Regions from separate parts of the Janthinobacterium kumbetense genome, predicted to be linked through region 1. Evidence: predicted binding sites of a transcription regulator. Region 1 holds the regulator's gene; each other region holds the start of a gene.
The links. The regulator FNR, encoded in region 1, switches genes on or off when oxygen is low (the NO sensors DNR and NnrR bind a similar motif). The targets are predictions, from matches to a motif close to TTGATNNNNATCAA.
Positions count from the first base shown of each region.

Region 2: a site for FNR is predicted at 2,432-2,445, ahead of NCG91_RS04880 (serine protein kinase). Genes of this name have one in related genera too.
Region 3: a site for FNR is predicted at 1,603-1,616, ahead of NCG91_RS00120 (OmpW/AlkL family protein). Genes of this name have one in related genera too.
Region 4: a site for FNR is predicted at 2,250-2,263, ahead of NCG91_RS12160 (glycine-rich domain-containing protein). Genes of this name have one in related genera too.

Region 1 is NZ_JAMQGR010000002.1:721,183-725,393, forward strand. Features, by position in the region: gene NCG91_RS10655 (response regulator) at 1-936, opposite strand, end outside; gene fnr (fumarate/nitrate reduction transcriptional regulator Fnr) at 1,186-1,944, shown strand; gene NCG91_RS10665 (FixH family protein) at 1,948-2,472, opposite strand; gene ccoG (cytochrome c oxidase accessory protein CcoG) at 2,575-3,957, opposite strand; gene ccoP (cytochrome-c oxidase, cbb3-type subunit III) at 3,960-4,211, opposite strand, start outside.
Region 2 is NZ_JAMQGR010000001.1:1,074,105-1,078,315, reverse strand. Features, by position in the region: gene NCG91_RS04885 (DUF444 family protein) at 1-202, opposite strand, end outside; gene NCG91_RS04880 (serine protein kinase) at 205-2,220, opposite strand; gene NCG91_RS04875 (S1 family peptidase) at 2,505-3,683, shown strand; gene NCG91_RS04870 (hypothetical protein) at 3,893-4,211, shown strand, end outside.
Region 3 is NZ_JAMQGR010000001.1:21,673-25,883, forward strand. Features, by position in the region: gene fur (ferric iron uptake transcriptional regulator) at 1-398, opposite strand, end outside; gene NCG91_RS00115 (LysR family transcriptional regulator) at 635-1,531, shown strand; gene NCG91_RS00120 (OmpW/AlkL family protein) at 1,678-2,295, shown strand; gene NCG91_RS00125 (MetQ/NlpA family ABC transporter substrate-binding protein) at 2,377-3,204, opposite strand; gene NCG91_RS00130 (methionine ABC transporter permease) at 3,237-3,911, opposite strand; gene NCG91_RS00135 (methionine ABC transporter ATP-binding protein) at 3,904-4,211, opposite strand, start outside.
Region 4 is NZ_JAMQGR010000003.1:287,743-291,953, reverse strand. Features, by position in the region: gene NCG91_RS12170 (glutamine--tRNA ligase/YqeY domain fusion protein) at 1-130, shown strand, start outside; gene NCG91_RS12165 (CHASE domain-containing protein) at 332-2,191, shown strand; gene NCG91_RS12160 (glycine-rich domain-containing protein) at 2,380-3,096, shown strand; gene NCG91_RS12155 (hypothetical protein) at 3,184-3,423, opposite strand; gene NCG91_RS12150 (hypothetical protein) at 3,666-3,890, opposite strand; gene NCG91_RS12145 (hypothetical protein) at 4,126-4,211, opposite strand, start outside.

The sequences.
Region 1 (4,211 bases):
CGGCGACAGCAGGCGCACGGTGACCCAGCCCAGCACAAAGGCGGCCAGCAGCGAGGCGAGGATGCTCCACAGCACCAATCGGTACAGCACGCCATCGAACGGTTCGAAGGCATCCTCGACGGGGAGCGAGGCGGCCAGCAGCCAGTTCACGGATTTCAGGCGCTTGAAGCTGTTGACGGCCGTGATGCCGCGGCTGTTGGTGCTGACCATGCTGCCTTCGCCATCTTCCTTCAGCAGCTGGGTCGTCGTCAGGTTGGCGTTCGGCTTGCGCGGTTGCAGCAAGCGGCTGGTATCGGGGTGCAGCACGTAGCGCGGCACGGCGCCGCGCGTGAGGATGAAGTAATAGCCGTTCTTGCCGATCTTTTCCGAGCGCAGGCGGCCCAGCAGGTTGTCCTTGTACAGGCGCAGCACGCCGATCACCACGCCGGCCACCTGGCCATCGGCGGCCAGCACGGGCGCCACCATCTGCACGATGGGCATGCCGCTCGACTTGCCCAGCATCGGTTCGGTGATCATGGGCTGGCGCGTGCGCAGGACGGTCTGGAAATACTCGCGCTCGGCGACGTTGATGCCGGCGCGCCCCGCCACTTCCGGCATGTCGGCCACGACGGCGCCATGCGCGTCGAGCACCAGCACGTCATCGAACAGCACCAGCATCGAGCGGCGCGAATAGTATTCGCGCAATTGGGCGGGCCGGGCGATCAATTCCGGCGGCTGCTGTCGGGCCGTCAGGGTGACGATCTGCAGCAGCATGCCCAGCTTGTCGTCGAGTTCGGCGGCGGTGCGGGTGATCAGGGACGATTGCTGGCTCAGCAGTACTCGGGTGAAGTCGTCGCGCATGTGCTGCACCTGGATCATGGTGACCAGCGCGATCATGGCGATCGAGGTCAGGCTGGTGGCCAGCGCGACTTTTGCTTTAATGCCGAGAGGCTTCATGATTTCCTTTTCAGTACCGGGCGGCACAGGCGGCAGATAATGCTGTCAGGAATTTTCCTATCAATGCCCCAGCTTGGCAAGCGCCGCCGCGCAAATTGCCCGCCCCGTACGGGCTTTTGACGATGTTGCCATATAATTAAAGGCTGGACGTCGTTTATTCGCCGAATTTACGGTGAAATTGGCATACGGCAACCCTGTATGCGGCTGTATGCAGTAAACTTGTTGTTGCATTTTCTAAAAGGTACCGACATGACTGAAGCGCTACTCACTCCAACCTTGCCCACCGTGAACGTGGAGGCGTTGCGTGCGCGATGCTCGACCTGCAGCATGCATCAATTGTGCCTGCCGATGGGCCTCGATGTGGGCGACATGGACAGGCTGGATCAGATCATCGGCCGCCGCCGCAAGATTGTGCGCGGCGCCTCGCTGTTCCGCATCGGCGACTCGTTCCAGAACCTGTATGCGATCCGCCTGGGGCATTTCAAGACGTACCAGATCAATCCGGGCGGCGAAGAGCAGGTGACGGGCTTCCAGATGGCGGGCGAACTGCTGGGCATGGACGCCATCAGCGCCGACCGCCACCACTGTAATGCGGTGGCGCTGGAAGACAGCGAAGTGTGTGAAATCCCGTTTTCCAGCCTGGAACAATTGCTGGGCAATATGCCGACCCTGCTGCGCCATTTCCACCGCATGATGAGCCAGGAAATCACGCGCGAGCAAAGCGTCATGCTGTTGCTGGGCAATATGCAGGCGACGCAGCGCTTTGCCGCCTTCATCGTCAACCTGGCGTCGCGCTATGAAGCGCGCGGCTATTCGGGCAGCAATTTCCAGCTGCGCATGTCGCGCGAGGAAATCGGCAACTACCTGGGCCTGACCATCGAGAGCGTCAGCCGCCTGCTGTCGAAGTTCAAGAAGGAAGGCTGGCTGCGCGTCTCGAACCGGGAAATTGAAATCCTGCAGCCGGCCAAGTTAAAAGCCATTACGGCCGGCACGGACGTCTGCAAGTAAGACTTACAGTTCCTCGTCCGCATGCAGCGCGATGCTGCGCTGCAGGGGCCAGGTCCAGATGCCGGACAGGCGCCACTCGCGTTTGTCGTTTTCCACCAGCACTTGCCAGCGGCTGCGCTCGAGCATCGGCAGCGCCACGGAAAAATTGCCGGCTGCGTCGGGCTGCACCAGCACCTTGATATCCTTTTCCGGCAGGGTCGCATGCGCCAGGTGCAGCTGCAAAGGCGCCTGATAGGCCTTGCCGAAGCTGTGCACGGAACCGGTCAGGCGTGCTTGCGCCACGTCATACGACAGGCGCGTATCCATCGCCAGGTCGCTGGCGATCGTGTCGCGCTTCAAATCCTGGTTGATCGCCTTGCCCTGCTTGTAATAATCGCCCACCACCAGCGCATCGGGCTGCGTAAACGCGATATAGCCCATGAAGCTGCCGACGACCACGGACAGGCCGGGGCCGATCATCAGCAGCCATGGCCAGCGATGCTTGTACCACGGTGCAACGGGTGCTTGCAGTTTCAGACTGTCGGACATGGTATTTCTCCTGTGTAAACGGCCAATCCCCGTGCGGGGACCGGCCTTCCTGCAACTTCGTGGCGGCGGCGAGGGCACCCGGTCCCCGTCCGCCTTTCCTTGTTAACGTGGCACGATGAATACCGCGCTTTCACGCACATGCAGCGATGGGTCGTCCAGCGATTGCAATTCGATCGCAATCTTGTTCGAGCCCTTCTCTCCCACGCCGTGCGGCACGCGCAGGCGGATCGGCCAACCCAGCGTTTCCGTCGGCTGCAAGGTCACTTCTTCGCGCGTCAGCAAGGTCAGGCCCGGCAAGCCGGAAGCGCTGATTTTGAAATGCTGGCTTTGCTCCGACGTGTTCATGATCTGCAGGCGGTAGACGTTTTCGATCATGCCGTCTTCCACTTCGCGTCCCATGGAACCGCGGTCGCGGATCACGTCCATTTTTAGGGGCGTGCGCAGGGCCAGCGAAGTACACACGGCGATGATGATCAGGGCCAGGATGGAAGTGTAGATCAAGACGCGCGGGCGCATGGCGCGCTGGCGTATCTGCTTCGAATTGAAGTTGTTTTCCATCGCATGGTCGGTACTGTAGCGTACCAGTCCCCGTGGCCGGTCGACCTTGTCCATCACGCTGTTGCAGGCATCGACGCAAGCGGCGCAACCGATGCATTCATACTGCAGGCCGTTACGGATATCGATGCCGGTCGGACACACCTGCACGCACAGGGTACAGTCGATGCAATCGCCCAGCTTGTCGTTGTTGCCGGCCTTCTTGCTCATGGCGCCACGTGGTTCACCGCGCTTGGCATCGTAGGTGATGATCAGGGTGTCCTGGTCGAACATGGCGCTCTGGAAGCGCGCGTAGGGGCACATGTATTTGCACACCTGCTCGCGCAGCCAGCCCGCGTTGCCGTAGGTTGCCAGACTGTAGAACAAGACCCAGAACCATTCCCAGGGACCGAAGTTCAGCGTGGTCACCGACTGCGCCAGTTCCTTGATCGGCGTGAAGTAGCCGACAAAGGTAAAGCCCGTCCACAGGGCGATGGCGCCCCATACCAGGTGCTTAGCCGTCTTCTTGAACGCCTTGCGCACGGAGGGGCCCTGCTTGTCGAGGGCCATGCGCGCGCTGCGCGTACCCTCGATGCGGCGTTCGACCCACAGGAAAATTTCCGTGTATACCGTTTGCGGGCAAGAGAACCCGCACCACACCCGCCCGGCAATGGCCGTGACGAGGAACAACAAATACGCACAGATGATCAGCAGGGCCGCCAGATAGATGAAATCCTGGGGCCACAGCACGACGCCGAAAATGTAGAACTTGCGCGTGGTCAAATCGAACAGCAGGGCTTGCCTGCCATTCCAGGTCAACCACGGCAAGCCGTAGAACGCGAGCTGGGTAAGCCATACGCATACCCATCGCCAGGTAGCGTAGCGTCCTTTGGCCTCGCGAGGGTAGATTTGCTCGCGGGCCGCATACATCTTGATGACTTGAGGTTCCATTTTTACTTTGCGGGTGCCTGCGGATTCGACAGGCTCCAGACATACGCCGACAGCACGTGTACCTTGGATTCGCCGAGGAAATCGCTGAAGGCCGGCATGGTGTTGCTGCGTCCCTTGCGTACGGTTTCCATGATGGTGTCGGCGCTGCCGCCGTACAGCCAGGTCTTGTCCGTCAGGTTTGGCGCGCCCAGCATCTGGTTACCCTTGGCATCGGCGCCATGACAGGCCATGCAGGCGCCGAACTTGGCCTTGCC
Region 2 (4,211 bases), on a different contig from region 1:
GGCGCAGCCAGTCGCGCGCGCCGCGCGAGAACAGCGCGTACCAGGGCCGGGCCAGGGCTGGCGCGGCACCCGCCGACGCGCCGGCGGAACCGGCGGAGCCGGACGTGGCGGCGGGGTCCGCCGTGCCTGTGGGGGCCGTGGAATCAAGCCCTGCCGGATGGCCATCCTGTGTGCCGCTGCCTGGCGTCGTGGTGGCGGCCATGGCTATTCCTGCGCCAGCAAGGTGGTCACGTAGTTGAGCGCTTCGCGCGCGCTATGGGAGTCATAGCCGTATTCGTCGACCAGGCGCTGTTCGACGGCGGAGATCCTGGCCCGCACGTCGTCGTCGGGCCGCTTGGCCGAGCCGACCAGGCGCAGCACGTCGCGCCGCTGCTCGAACAGGTATTGCTGGATGGCGTCGTGCAATGGCGCATGGCTGGCAAGGCCAAACGCTTCGCCCCGCTTGAAGGCGCTCATGGCCTTGCGCACCACTTCTTGCCGGAAAGATTGCTTGCCCGAGTCGCTGATGTGGATTTTCTCTTCCACGGCGCGCAGGAAGCGCTCGTCGGGACGGCGCTCTTCGCTGGTGATGGGATCGCGGATCTGGCGGTTGTCGAGCATGGCTTCGACTTCATCGAGATATTTGTTCAGCAAGTCTTGCGCTTCTTGCTCGAATGATACGAACAAGGCCTTGTGCACGTCGGCCTTGACCCAGCGGTTATAGAAATCCTTGCGCGTGAGCACCAGGTAATCGACCCATTTGCGCTTGCGCCGCGGTTCGATGCGCGCATCATTTTCGATGCCGTCTTTCAGGGCCAGCAGCACGTCCATGGTGGACAGGCTGTTGCGCTGGGCGGAAATGATGGCGTGCGACAGGGCATTGATGACGAAGCGGGGCGACACGCCCGACAGGCCCTCGTCGGGCGACTTGTCGCGCTCGCGCATGCGGCGCAGGTCGGCAGGCTGCAAGTCGTCGACATCTTCGTTCGCGTAGATGCGCAGTTTCTTGACCAGCTCGGCCTCCTTGTCCTCGCCCTCGGGCATGCGGCTGAGGATGGCAAACACGGCCGCCGCATGCAGCACGTGCGGATCGAGGTGCACGTCGCGGAAGGCGGGCGCGGCCGCGAGGATCAGCTTGCGGTAAATGCGCGCTTCTTCGCGGTAATTGAGCGTATAGGGCACTTGCACGATGACCATGCGGTCGAGCAGCGCCTCGTTTTCGCTTTCTTGCAGGAATTTGCGGAATTCGGCCAGATTCGTGTGTGCGAGAATGGTTTCATCGAGGTAGATCAGGGGGAAGCGCGACACCTTGACATTCTTTTCCTGCGTCAAGGTCAGCAGCAAGTAGAGGAATTCCCGCTTGACCTTGAGGATTTCGATCATTTCCAGCATGCCGCGGCTGGCCGCGTACACGGCGCCGGACCACGACCAGGCGCGCGGATCGCCTTCGTCGCCGTATTGCGCCACTTTCGACAGGTCGACGGAACCGACCAGGTCGGCCAGGTCGGCCGTCGTGGGATCGTGCGGCGCATACGTGCCGATGCCGCAGCGGCCCGCCTCGGATAAATGGATGCGCTCGACGGGCATGCGCAGGAAGTCGCCCGCATACTGCTCTTCCAGGCGGGCGCGGCAATGTGGGCACAGTTCGCCCTGCAGCTCGGCATCATAGCTGGCGCGAAAGTCGGCGCGCATGCTGTGCGGCACCAGGTGCAGCGGCGATTCGTGCACGGGACAGCCGGCGATGCCGTACAGCGCGCCTTCGCTGCTGTGGCTGTATTCTTCCAGGCCCCGCTTGAGCAGGATCACCATGGTCGACTTGCCGCCCGATGGCGGGCCCAGCAACAGCAACATGCGCCGGCCCACTTCGGAACCGGCGGCGGCCGCCTTGAAGTAGGCGGCGACCCGGTCGATCGCCTCGTCGATGCCGAACAGCTCGTCGTCGAACAGGCGGCAGCGGAAGCGCCCGTTGTCGTCGGTCTGGCCATTCCAGCGCATCATGTCCCACAGGTACTGGTGCGCGCTGCGCGTCAGCAGGGCGGCGCGGCCGGGCAGGATTTGCTCGAGGAAGTCGGCAAAACTGCCTCGCCAGGGCGTGATGCGGTGTTTTTCCGCCCAGGCCGCCATGCCGTGCACGAAACCCGCATGCTGGGCCGCGCCACCGGCGTCCGTCGTATTGTCGGCGGCTGTATTGGCGCCGGCTGAGGCCGCTGCCGCAGAGGCGTCGTCGGATTGGCGTGTCATACCAGGGCTCGTTATTGCAGGGCTCGTCATTGTTTCCCCATCCTTGCTGTTGCTGGCGTTGCTGCCGTGGAGCAGGCCCGGTTCCAGCCTGTCGGCCAAGTATACGGCGGCGCCTCTGCCCGCACGCCTGATCCCGCTCAACCTTGACGAGGGAACTATTTTTGTACTCGCTGGCCCCCATTGGGGCAGGGCGGCCAGGCATCCGCGCGGTTCAATCCAGATCAATACCGGCCCGCGCAGCCCGTCCACACTGGAAGCTTGCGGCGACCCACGAGGAGAACACGATGATAGGCAACGAGAATGGTTTCAGCGCCCCGCCCGGCAGCAGCGGCAGGGGACAGAGCGCGGACGATGAAGAGGCCGTCGGCCAGTTTTCCGTCCCTGGCGAAGACGACAATACGATCGAGAGCGCGTCCGTCGCGGACGTGCCCGACGCCCTGAGCGGCGTCAGCATGGAATTGCTGGAAATCAAGCGCAGCATCGAGGACGGCATGCGGCAAAGCATCGCGCAAGCGGGCGGCGCGCGCGCGGCCGACGCCTTCAGCGACAGCGGCAATATCCAGGGCGTGTCCATCGGCCTGGGCGAGGGCGCCAGCGACAGCTCGTCCGGCGAACCGGGCTTGCCGGCCCTGACCCTGTACGTGGCCGAACCCACTTCCGTCGACCGGGCCAAGGCCGCCATCGTGGGGGCCATGGGCGTGCGCGCCGTGGCCAGCGACAAGGTGCCCGTCAACATCGTCGTCACGGGCGTGATCGATGCGCAGCCCCACCGTTTCCGCCTGCGCCCCGCGCCGGGCGGCGTGTCGGTCGGGCATTTCCGCATCACGGCCGGCACCATCGGCTGCCTGGCCGTGGGGCGCAGCGCGCCGCGCAACAGCCGCCTGATGATTCTTAGCAATAATCACGTGCTGGCCAATTCCAACGGCGGCGTGTTCAACGATTGTATCGTGCAGCCTGGCCCCATCGACGGCGGCCGCTGCCCGCAAGACCAGGTGGCCGTGCTCGAGCGTTTCGTGCCCATCAATTTCAGCGGCGGCGTCAATTTTGTCGATTGCGCCACCGGCTGGGCCTGGCCAGACAGGGTGCGTCCCGAACTGGTCTACCTGAGCGGGGGCGTGCCCGCGTACTTCCGCATCAGCAATGCGCTCGTGGCGCCCGCACTGGGCATGATGGTCGGCAAGTCCGGCCGCACGACGCAATTGACGCAGGGCCGCATCACGGGCCTGGGCGCCACCATCAACGTCAATTACGGCGGCGGCAGGATCGCCCTGTTCCAGGACCAGATCGCCATCACGGGCGTCAGCGGGGCGTTCAGCGCGGGCGGCGATTCCGGCTCGTCCATCTGGATCTGGAACCAGCAGCGCAATCCCGTCGGCCTGCTGTTTGCCGGCGGCGGCAACATCACGTTTGCCAACCAGATGCGGCGCGTGGTGGTGGCGCTCGACATCAATTTGTACACTTGAGCACGCTTTAGGAGCAGGCAAGGCGGCCCCGCGCCGCCTTGCCTGACGCTGTTTTTTGCACGATGACGATTTTGCTCAAGTATTGCTCAAGTCTTGCGCAAGGCCGGCTGTCGCGCATGGTCTTGGCCGGCGAAGCGTGCTGCAGTGCCGGATGGCCGGGTGTATCATGCAAGGCATCAGGAGGGTTTGTCATATCAGGAGGGTGTGTCATGTCAAACAGTAAGTTCGCACAATCGCCATATGCCGTCTTCGAGGACGCCGCCATGCCGTATTTGCCGGATACCCCTCCTGGACAGGGCCCGGGACAGCATGCCCAGGCCGCGCCGCCGGGCCGCCTGGAAGCGGCCAGGCGGCGCAACGAGCGGGCGCTGATGGCCATCGACGGCGTGGAAGGCGTCAGCCTGGGGCAGACGGCCGTGGGCAAGGAAGCGCTCGTCGTGTACTTGCGCGACTCGTCCGTCAAGCGGCGCGTGCCGTTGCAGGTCGAGGGTTATCCGGTGGAAACGAGCATCACTGGCCAGATCGATA
Region 3 (4,211 bases), on a different contig from region 1:
GCGCAGGTGCCGTACAGCGACAGCGCGTGCTCGTGCAGCACGAAGCCCCGCTCGGCGGCGATCTCGTTCTGGCGCAGTTCGATGCCTTCGTCGACGAATTCATCGACCTTGCCGCAACCCGTGCAGACCAGGTGGTCGTGGTGCTGCCCTTCGTTCAGTTCGAAGACGGCGTGGCCCGATTCGAAATGCCGGCGAAACAGGATGCCCGCTTCGGCAAACTGCATCAGCACGCGGTAGATGGTGGCCAGGCCCACGTCGATCTTTTCAGCCAGCAAGAGTTTGTAGACATCGTCCGCACTCAGGTGCTTGATCGTGCCTTCTTGAAACAGCTGCAGAATCCGCAAGCGGGGGATGGTCACTTTCAAGCCCGATTCACGCAGTTCCCTCAATATATCCATGTCTCCCATTCCTTTTTGTAGTCGCCCGAGCGAGGTATTGCATTATATCGCAAATGATAATCATTACCATTCTCATGTGTGTGCTGTAAATAGTATGCCGCGCGGGCGGCAATCCAGTGACATCGGCGCAAGTGGTGCTTGCGTGGCAGGCAACTGATGCCAGCAGTATTGGTTGCTGCTGAAAAGTGGCGGTCGAATCGCTATACTGTGCAGCAGGAAATAACAATGGAGGAAGCATGGACCGATTTGATGCGATGCGCATCTTTACGCGCATCGTCGAACTGCGCAGTTTTACGCAGGCGGCGCATGACCTCGGCTATCCGAAGGCCACCGTCACGCATGCGATCAAGCAACTGGAAGCGCGGCTGCGCGTGCGCCTGCTGCAGCGGACCACGCGGCAAGTGACGCCCACGCCCGATGGCGACGCGTATTACCAGCGTTGCGTGCGCCTGCTGGCGGACCTGGAAGAAACGGAAGCCGTGTTCAGTTCGGCGGCGCAGCAACCGGCCGGCAAGCTGCGCATCGACTTGCACGCGACCCTGGCCATGCACTTCGTCATGCCCGTGCTGGACCGGTTCTGCGCCCGCTATCCGCTGATCGAACTGGAAATCGGCATGGGCGACCGCCTCGTCGACCTGGTGCGCGAAGGCGTCGATTGCGTGCTGCGCGTGGGCGAACTGGGCGACTCGTCGATGGTGGCGCGCCGCGTGGCGCTGCTGGAACAGGTGACCTGCGCCAGCCCCGCCTACCTGGCCGCGCACGGCACGCCGGAGCATCTGGCGCAGCTGGATGGCCACCGCGCCGTCAATTTCTTTTCCGCCCAGACGGGCAAGGTCTGGCCCTTCGATTTCAAGGTGGAAGGCCAGCGCCGCAGCGTGGCCTTGCCGGGCACCGTGTCCGTCAACAATGCGGACGCGTATCACGCCTGCTGCCGCGCGGGCATGGGCTTGATTCAGGCACCCCGCTATCACCTGGAGCGGGCGCTGGCGGCTGGCGAACTGGTGGAAGTGCTGCGGGACTGGCGGCCCGACCCGCTGCCCGTGTCCGTGCTGTATCCCCACCACCGGCAATTGTCGCCGCGCGTGCGCGTCTTTGCCGACTGGGTCGCCAGCCTGTTTGCCGACGTGCATTGATGCGCTGCAATACGGCAATTTTTGACTTGGGCAAAGGAAAAAATCCCTCTGGTGATGCCATCTAGCACTATTTGATGTGGATCAAAGTTTTTGTTGCACTGCACTCTTAGACTTCGCAGCGTTACTTAACGACAGAGGAAAACATAATGAAAACGTCCGCAACTGCAGCAGCAATCGTCCTGGCCGCCATTGGTGCATTCGCCGGCAACGCCATGGCACAGGAAAGCCCATGGCTGGTCCGTGCGCGCGCCGTGCATATCGATCCTGCCAACAAATCCACGCCGGTCTTGGGCAATGGCGCATCGGACACGATCCACGTCAGCAGCAAGACGATTCCTGAAATCGATATTTCGTATTTCTTCACGCCGAACATCGCTGCCGAGCTGATCCTGACGTATCCGCAAAAGCATGACGTCACCCTGGGTGGCCAAAATATCGGCACGTTCAAGCATTTGCCTCCGACCTTGTCGCTGCAATACCACTTCATGCCTGAAAAACAGTTCAGCCCATACGTGGGTGCAGGCGTGAACTATACGAATATTTCGAGCGTGAAACTGCTGAATGGCGCTGGCCGTCTCGAGCATGACAGCTGGGGCTTCGCGCTGCAAGCTGGCGTCGACTACAAGCTGGACAAAAACTGGTCGCTGAACTTCGACATCAAGAAAGTGCAGATCCGCAGCGACGTCTTCGTCGGTGCCGCCAAGGCCAGCGAAGTCAAGATCGACCCTGTCCTGATCGGCGTAGGCGTGGGCTACCGCTTCTAAGCATGGCATGACAGCGCCCGCGCGGCGCGGACAATAAAAAAGGACGGCCTTGGCCGTCCTTTTTGCATGGCATGCAGCGGTTTATTTTTTCAGCGTCTTTTCCAGCGCCAGCTGGTAATCCGTCTTTTCGTAGCCGGCCAAATACTTGTTCGTCGCGTCGAGGAAGGCGCGCGAGCGGTAGGCCGCTTCCAGGTCCTTGACCCATGGCTTGGCCTTGTCGGCCGTGCGGATGGCCACCAGGTTGATGTAGCTGTCCGAAATCTTTTCCACGCTCAGGGCAGAGGTCAGCTTCATACCGGCGGCCAGGGCGAAGTTGCCGTTGACGAAAGCGTAGTCGGCGTCGGCCAGCGAACGTGGCAGCTGTGCCGCTTCCAGGGGCACCAGTTTCAGCTTCTTCGGGTTTTCCAGCACGTCGCGTTCGGACGCGCGCAGCGGGTCGACGTTCGGTTTCAGCTTGATCCAGCCCATCTTGGCCAGCATCACCAGCGCACGCGCCTGGTTGGTCGGGTCGTTCGGCATGGTGATGGTGGCGCCATTCTTGACTTCCGCCAGCGTTTTCTGCTTGCCGCCGTACAGGCCGATCGGCATGGTCGGCACGGTGATCAATGAGCTCAGTGGCAGCTTGTTATCGGTGGCGAACTTGGTCAGGTAGACGATGTGCTGGAACACGTTGGCGTCCAGCGAGCCTTCGGCCAGCGCGTAGTTCGGCTGCACGTAGTCGTTGAATTCCACGATCTTGACCTTGTAACCCTGTTTTTCCAGGATAGGCTTGATGCCCAGCTTCAGCTGGTCCGAATACGGGCCGGAGCTGGTGCCGATGACGAGTTCTTTCGGGTCCTTGGCGTGGGCGGCGGTGGCGAAGGCCAGGCTGGCAGCGGCCAGGAGCAGGTTGCGGCGAATGTGGTTCATGCTTTTCCTTGTACTGAAATACTGAATATGAATTAACGTTTGTCGAGGCGCTTGGCGATGCGCGTGCCGGCGAACTGGATGGTTTGCACCAGCACGATCAGGATGGCCACGGTGGCGACCATGATGTCCGTCTCGAAGCGGTAGTAGCCGTAGCGGATGGCCAGGTCGCCGATACCGCCGCCGCCCACCACGCCGGCCACTGCCGAATACGACAGGAAGCTGATCGACAGCACGGTCAGGGCCAGCACCAGGCCGGAACGCGCTTCCACCAGCAGCACGCGGAAGATGATCTGCATTTCCGACGCGCCCATGGCGTGCGCCGCTTCGATCACGCCGCGCGGCACTTCGCGCAGGTTCTGTTCCACCAGGCGCGCCAGGTAGGGAATGGCGGCGAACGACAGCGGCACGCTGGCCGCCAGCGGGCCGATCGAAGTGCCCGCGATGATGCGCGTAAACGGCGTCAGGGCGACCAGCAGGATGATGAAGGGGAAGCTGCGCACGGTATTGACCAGCCAGCCGAGGATCGTCGACAGCGGGCGGTTTTCCAGCGACTGGCCTTCCGAGACGAGGAACAGCAAGATGCCCAGCGGGCCGCCGATCAGGATGGCGGCCGTCAGGCCGATGCCCAGCATGGTCATGGTCTGGCCCAGCGCCACCCAGATTTCCGGCAGCAGGTTGATGACGTTATTGATCGATTCTTCAAACATGTGTTGCATCCTTCCATGCGGTGGCTTCAAACGCCTCGGTGCCGTAGTAAGCCAGCTCGCGTCCCAGCGCCGTCTTGCGCGGGGTGGCCGTGTCGCTCAGGTCGAATTGTTCGGCGATGGCGCCGCTTTCCACGACGGCGACCCGGTTGCAGATGGCGCCCAGCACCGACAGCTCATGGCTGACGATGACGATGGTCACGCCCAGGCGCGCATTGATGTCGCGCAAGGTATCGAGCAGGGCGCGCGTCGTTTCCGCGTCCAGCGCGGACGTCGGTTCGTCGCACAGCAGCACGTCGGGGT
Region 4 (4,211 bases), on a different contig from region 1:
CCAGCCAGAACAGCGCTTCCAGTTCGAGCGCCACGGCTATTTTGCGGCCGACCGGGTCGACAGCCAGCCGGGCAAGCCCGTCTTCAACCGCATCGTCACCCTGAAAGACAGCTGGCAGCCCGCCAAATAAGGGCTGGACGGCACACGAAAAAAACCGCTGCGGCGGTTTTTTTTCGTTTCAAAGAGAAATATTGCCTGTTGACTATATTCACGATAGTTTTGTATATTAGGCAGCTATTGAGCAATTTGCAATTTCGATAGTCCTTGTGCAACTGAGTACAGCCACCACCACACAGGCGGCACCCGATTCCTCTTCCTGATGCGGATGGCGATGTCTTCTACTGCCGGCGAACACCCCTTAGCTGCTGAAAAAAGACCGCTGTGGCTGTTCGGCTTTGTCGTGTCGACGATGGTGGGCCTGCTGTTCTACATGGCCGCTTCGCTGTCGATCGAAAGCGATGCCAGCGAACAATTCAACAATCTGGCGCGCAACACCCAGAAAAACATCGAATCGCGCACCAAGTCGTATGCCAACCTGCTGCGCGGCACGGCCAGCCTGTTCCAGGCCAACGAACACGTGAGCCGCGAGCAATTCCACCGCTACGTGGCCAACATCGCCCTGCAACAGAACTATCCGGGCGTGATGAATCTCAATTACAGCCAGGAACTCGACGAGACGCAGCGCCCCGCTTATGAAGCGGCCATGCGGCGCGACTATCCGCCCGGGCGCGACGGCTATCCGGCGTTTGCCATCCACCCGCCCGGCCCGCGCGCCCAGTATTCCGTGCTCGTATACATCGAGCCGATCGCCAGCGCCCCGGAAAAGTATGGCTACGACATCGCCTCGCGCCCGCAGATCGCCGAAGCGCTGGCGCAGTCGCGCGATTCCGGCCACATCAGCAATTCCGGCGTGCCCGTGCCGATGGACGGCCGTCCCCAGTTGACGGGCATGGCCATGCGCCTGCCCGTGTACCGCTTCGGCATGCCCGTCGATACGGTGGAGCAGAGGCGCGCGGCATACCAGGGTTCCGTCGGCATCGGCTACGACCTGGTGACGATGATGCGCAGCGCGCTGGCCGACATGCCGGTACGCAACGTCCGCCTGACCCTGTTCGATATCGGTCCGCAGGCGCTGCAACAGCGGGACGTGCCGCTGCAATTGCCGCACGACATGCGCCCCATCTTCGACAGTACGGCGGCGGGCATGCATGCGCCATGGTGGCAGCCCGGCAGTTCGGGCCGCTACCTGAGCAGCACGCTGCTGATCGAGCACAATGGCCGCGCCTGGCAAGCGCTGTTCAGCGTGCGCAAGAGCGACCTGTATTCGCGCTTCGACGCCTTCCTGCCGTGGCTGGCCCTGCTGATCGGCTTTGCCAGCACCATGCTGCTGTATGTACTGTTCCATACCCTGGCGTCGTCGCGCCGGCGCGCCATCCAGATGGCGACGGGCATGACGGAGGAATTGCGCGCCAGCCAGATCCGATTGCAACTGTCGCACCAGAAACTGCGCCGCCTGGCCGCGCACGCCGACCAGATCAAGGAAGAAGAGCGCAAGCGCATCGCGCGCGAAATTCACGACGACCTGGGACAGAATCTGCTGGTCCTGCGCATCGACGCCGACATGCTGGCCTCGCGCACGCAGCGCCGCCACCCGCGCCTGAACGCCCGCGCCCGTTCGACCCTGGAACAGATCGACGCCACCATCAAGAGTGTGCGGCAGATCATCAACGACTTGCGCCCTACCGTGCTGGACCTGGGCGTGAATGCGGCCGTCGAATGGCAGGTGGCGCAATTTCGCCAGCGCACGGGCATCGCCTGCGAAGTGAGCGAAAGCCATGACGACATTTGCCTCAGCGACCAATGCGCGACGGCCCTGTTCCGCATCCTGCAAGAGTCGCTCAGCAATATTTCCCAGCATGCGAATGCCAGCCGCGTGCAGGTCAAGCTGGAAAAATGCCGCGATACGGTGTCGATGAGCGTCAGCGACAACGGCGTGGGCGCGGCCATCGACGGGCGCAACAAGCTCGGTTCGTTTGGCCTGGTGGGGATAGAGGAACGCATCAAGTTGCTAGGTGGCACTTTTTACATCGAAAGCAGCCCCGGCGCCGGCATGAGCGTGCACGTCAGCGTGCCGCTGGGCGCGGACGCCACCGCGTTTCCCTACGAGGAAGAAAGCCGGGCCAGCGGCTGACAGGCGCGCCCCCGCATGAATCAAGCTCAGCTTGCATATTTCGTAATAAGATGCAATATTGATGTAGAACAACTTAGCGCCTGCCTGCCATGGGCAAGGCATTCCTCGACTACTTGCCAGGAGTACACACCCGCCGCTTTCCCTTGTTTCACCGTATTTCCCACAACGCTCTTTACCAAAGGACATTCATGGATACGAACGACAGTTTCAAGGCTATTGCCGATTTGAATTTGGACGCGATCAAGGTCAAACTGATGCACCGGGAGTCAGGCGAAGGATGGAGTTTGGAGAAGGCCAACGCGGTGGAATTCGAGTACCGCCGCTTCCTGATCCTGATGAAACAGTTTCCGCAAGAAGAGACGGCGCCCCTGATGGATGTCGATACCTTCTGGCACTACCACATCCTCGACACCCTGAAATATGCGGCCGACTGCGAACAGGTGTTCGGCTACTTCCTCCATCACTTCCCCTACATCGGCTTGCGCGGCGAGGACGACGAAGCGGCGCACCATCGCGTGGGCGAGCGCATGAAGCAGTTGTATGAACAAACGTTCGGGGAAGATTATATCCGCGCTGAAACCGCGTATTCGGGGCGCGCCGTACAGGCGGCGTATTCGGGACGTGCGGTGCAGGAGACGGCTTACTCGGGCCGCGCCGTGCAAACGGCGTTTTCCAGTGCGGCAGTGCAAGCGACTGCTTACTCGGGCCGGGCCGTGCAAACGGCGTTTTCCAGTGCGGCGGTACAGGCGACGGCGTATTCGGGCCGCGCGACCGGGGCTGCCAACACCGCATTTTCCAGCGCCCCTGCCTCACTGGCCGCAGCGGTGGTCAAGTCGTCCTCGACTGGCCTGGAAATGGGGCGCTTCTATGTCGATCGTCCGGTGCTGAACCGCGACCCGCAATAGAAAAGCGGAAAACAGATGTGGCTGCCGCACGCGGCAAGCCTGACGTACCCAGACGGCACCTCTCAGTTTGCCGTCTGTCAGGCGCTCTTAGGCAGCCATCAACTCGCGCAGTTCACGAATGCTGAAATCGCTGATTTCATGCATGCGGATGAGGATCGTGGCGCCGATCGGCAAGGTATTGTGACGAATCTTGCTGATGACCGGTGGCGCCACTTCCAGGGCTCGCGACAAGGCGGCATCGTTTTTCAGTTGCAGCTTGTCGATGATCGCATCGAGGACGCGATTCGGGTTGTAGGTAGGCAAAGAGGTAATTTGTTTGAGAGACATGATCGAAAATCCGTACTTGTTGTATTAGAGCAAAAAGAAACCGAATGTCTCTTCTGCAATAATTCAGGGTAAACACACTAAAAAGCGCCATCACTTATGCGGCTTTTACGCCGCAAACAATATAATACACGCTATTGTTGATTTTTGCGTAACTTAACGCAAAATTGTGATAATTGAAGAGAATTGACGCACTTGGAATGTGCTAGAGGATAACTCAAATTGGAAAAATTTGCTGCAAGTCATCAATTTTTACGATGAGCAACACCGCTATGCATGAGCCAAGCTATGGCCATGAGGGCGCTCAGGCGCGCCATTTCGGCAGATAGATGCCAGCCTTGCGCGGCCACGCCGGCCGGGGTGGCAAGCGGGCACGTGCCCGAAACGGCATCCACGCGGCACCAGGCCAGTTGCCGGCGGATTTCATCGGGCGGCGGCGGCGGCTGCAGCGCACGTTCGCGACGGCGCATGTAAGCGCGTACCTGTTCCTTGCTGGGGTGACTCGTAGCTCGCATGGCTCGCTCCTGCTGACGGGAAACAGCGTCACGCTATGCAGAGCCCGCCACAAGAGCCCAGACGCGTGACGACATTGCTCACCATATCGCCAGCGCGCCATGACGCGTTTGCGCTGCGTCAAAGGTCACAGCCCCGGTGTTGCGCCGAGACCCGTACTGCGCCATGGCCCCAGCGGCCAGGCCCACATTCTTATTTCTTTTGCTGGCGCACGCGCTGCTGCTGCTTTTCCTGCGTTTGCTGGCGATTCTGCTTGCGCTCGAACAAGGTGACCGCAT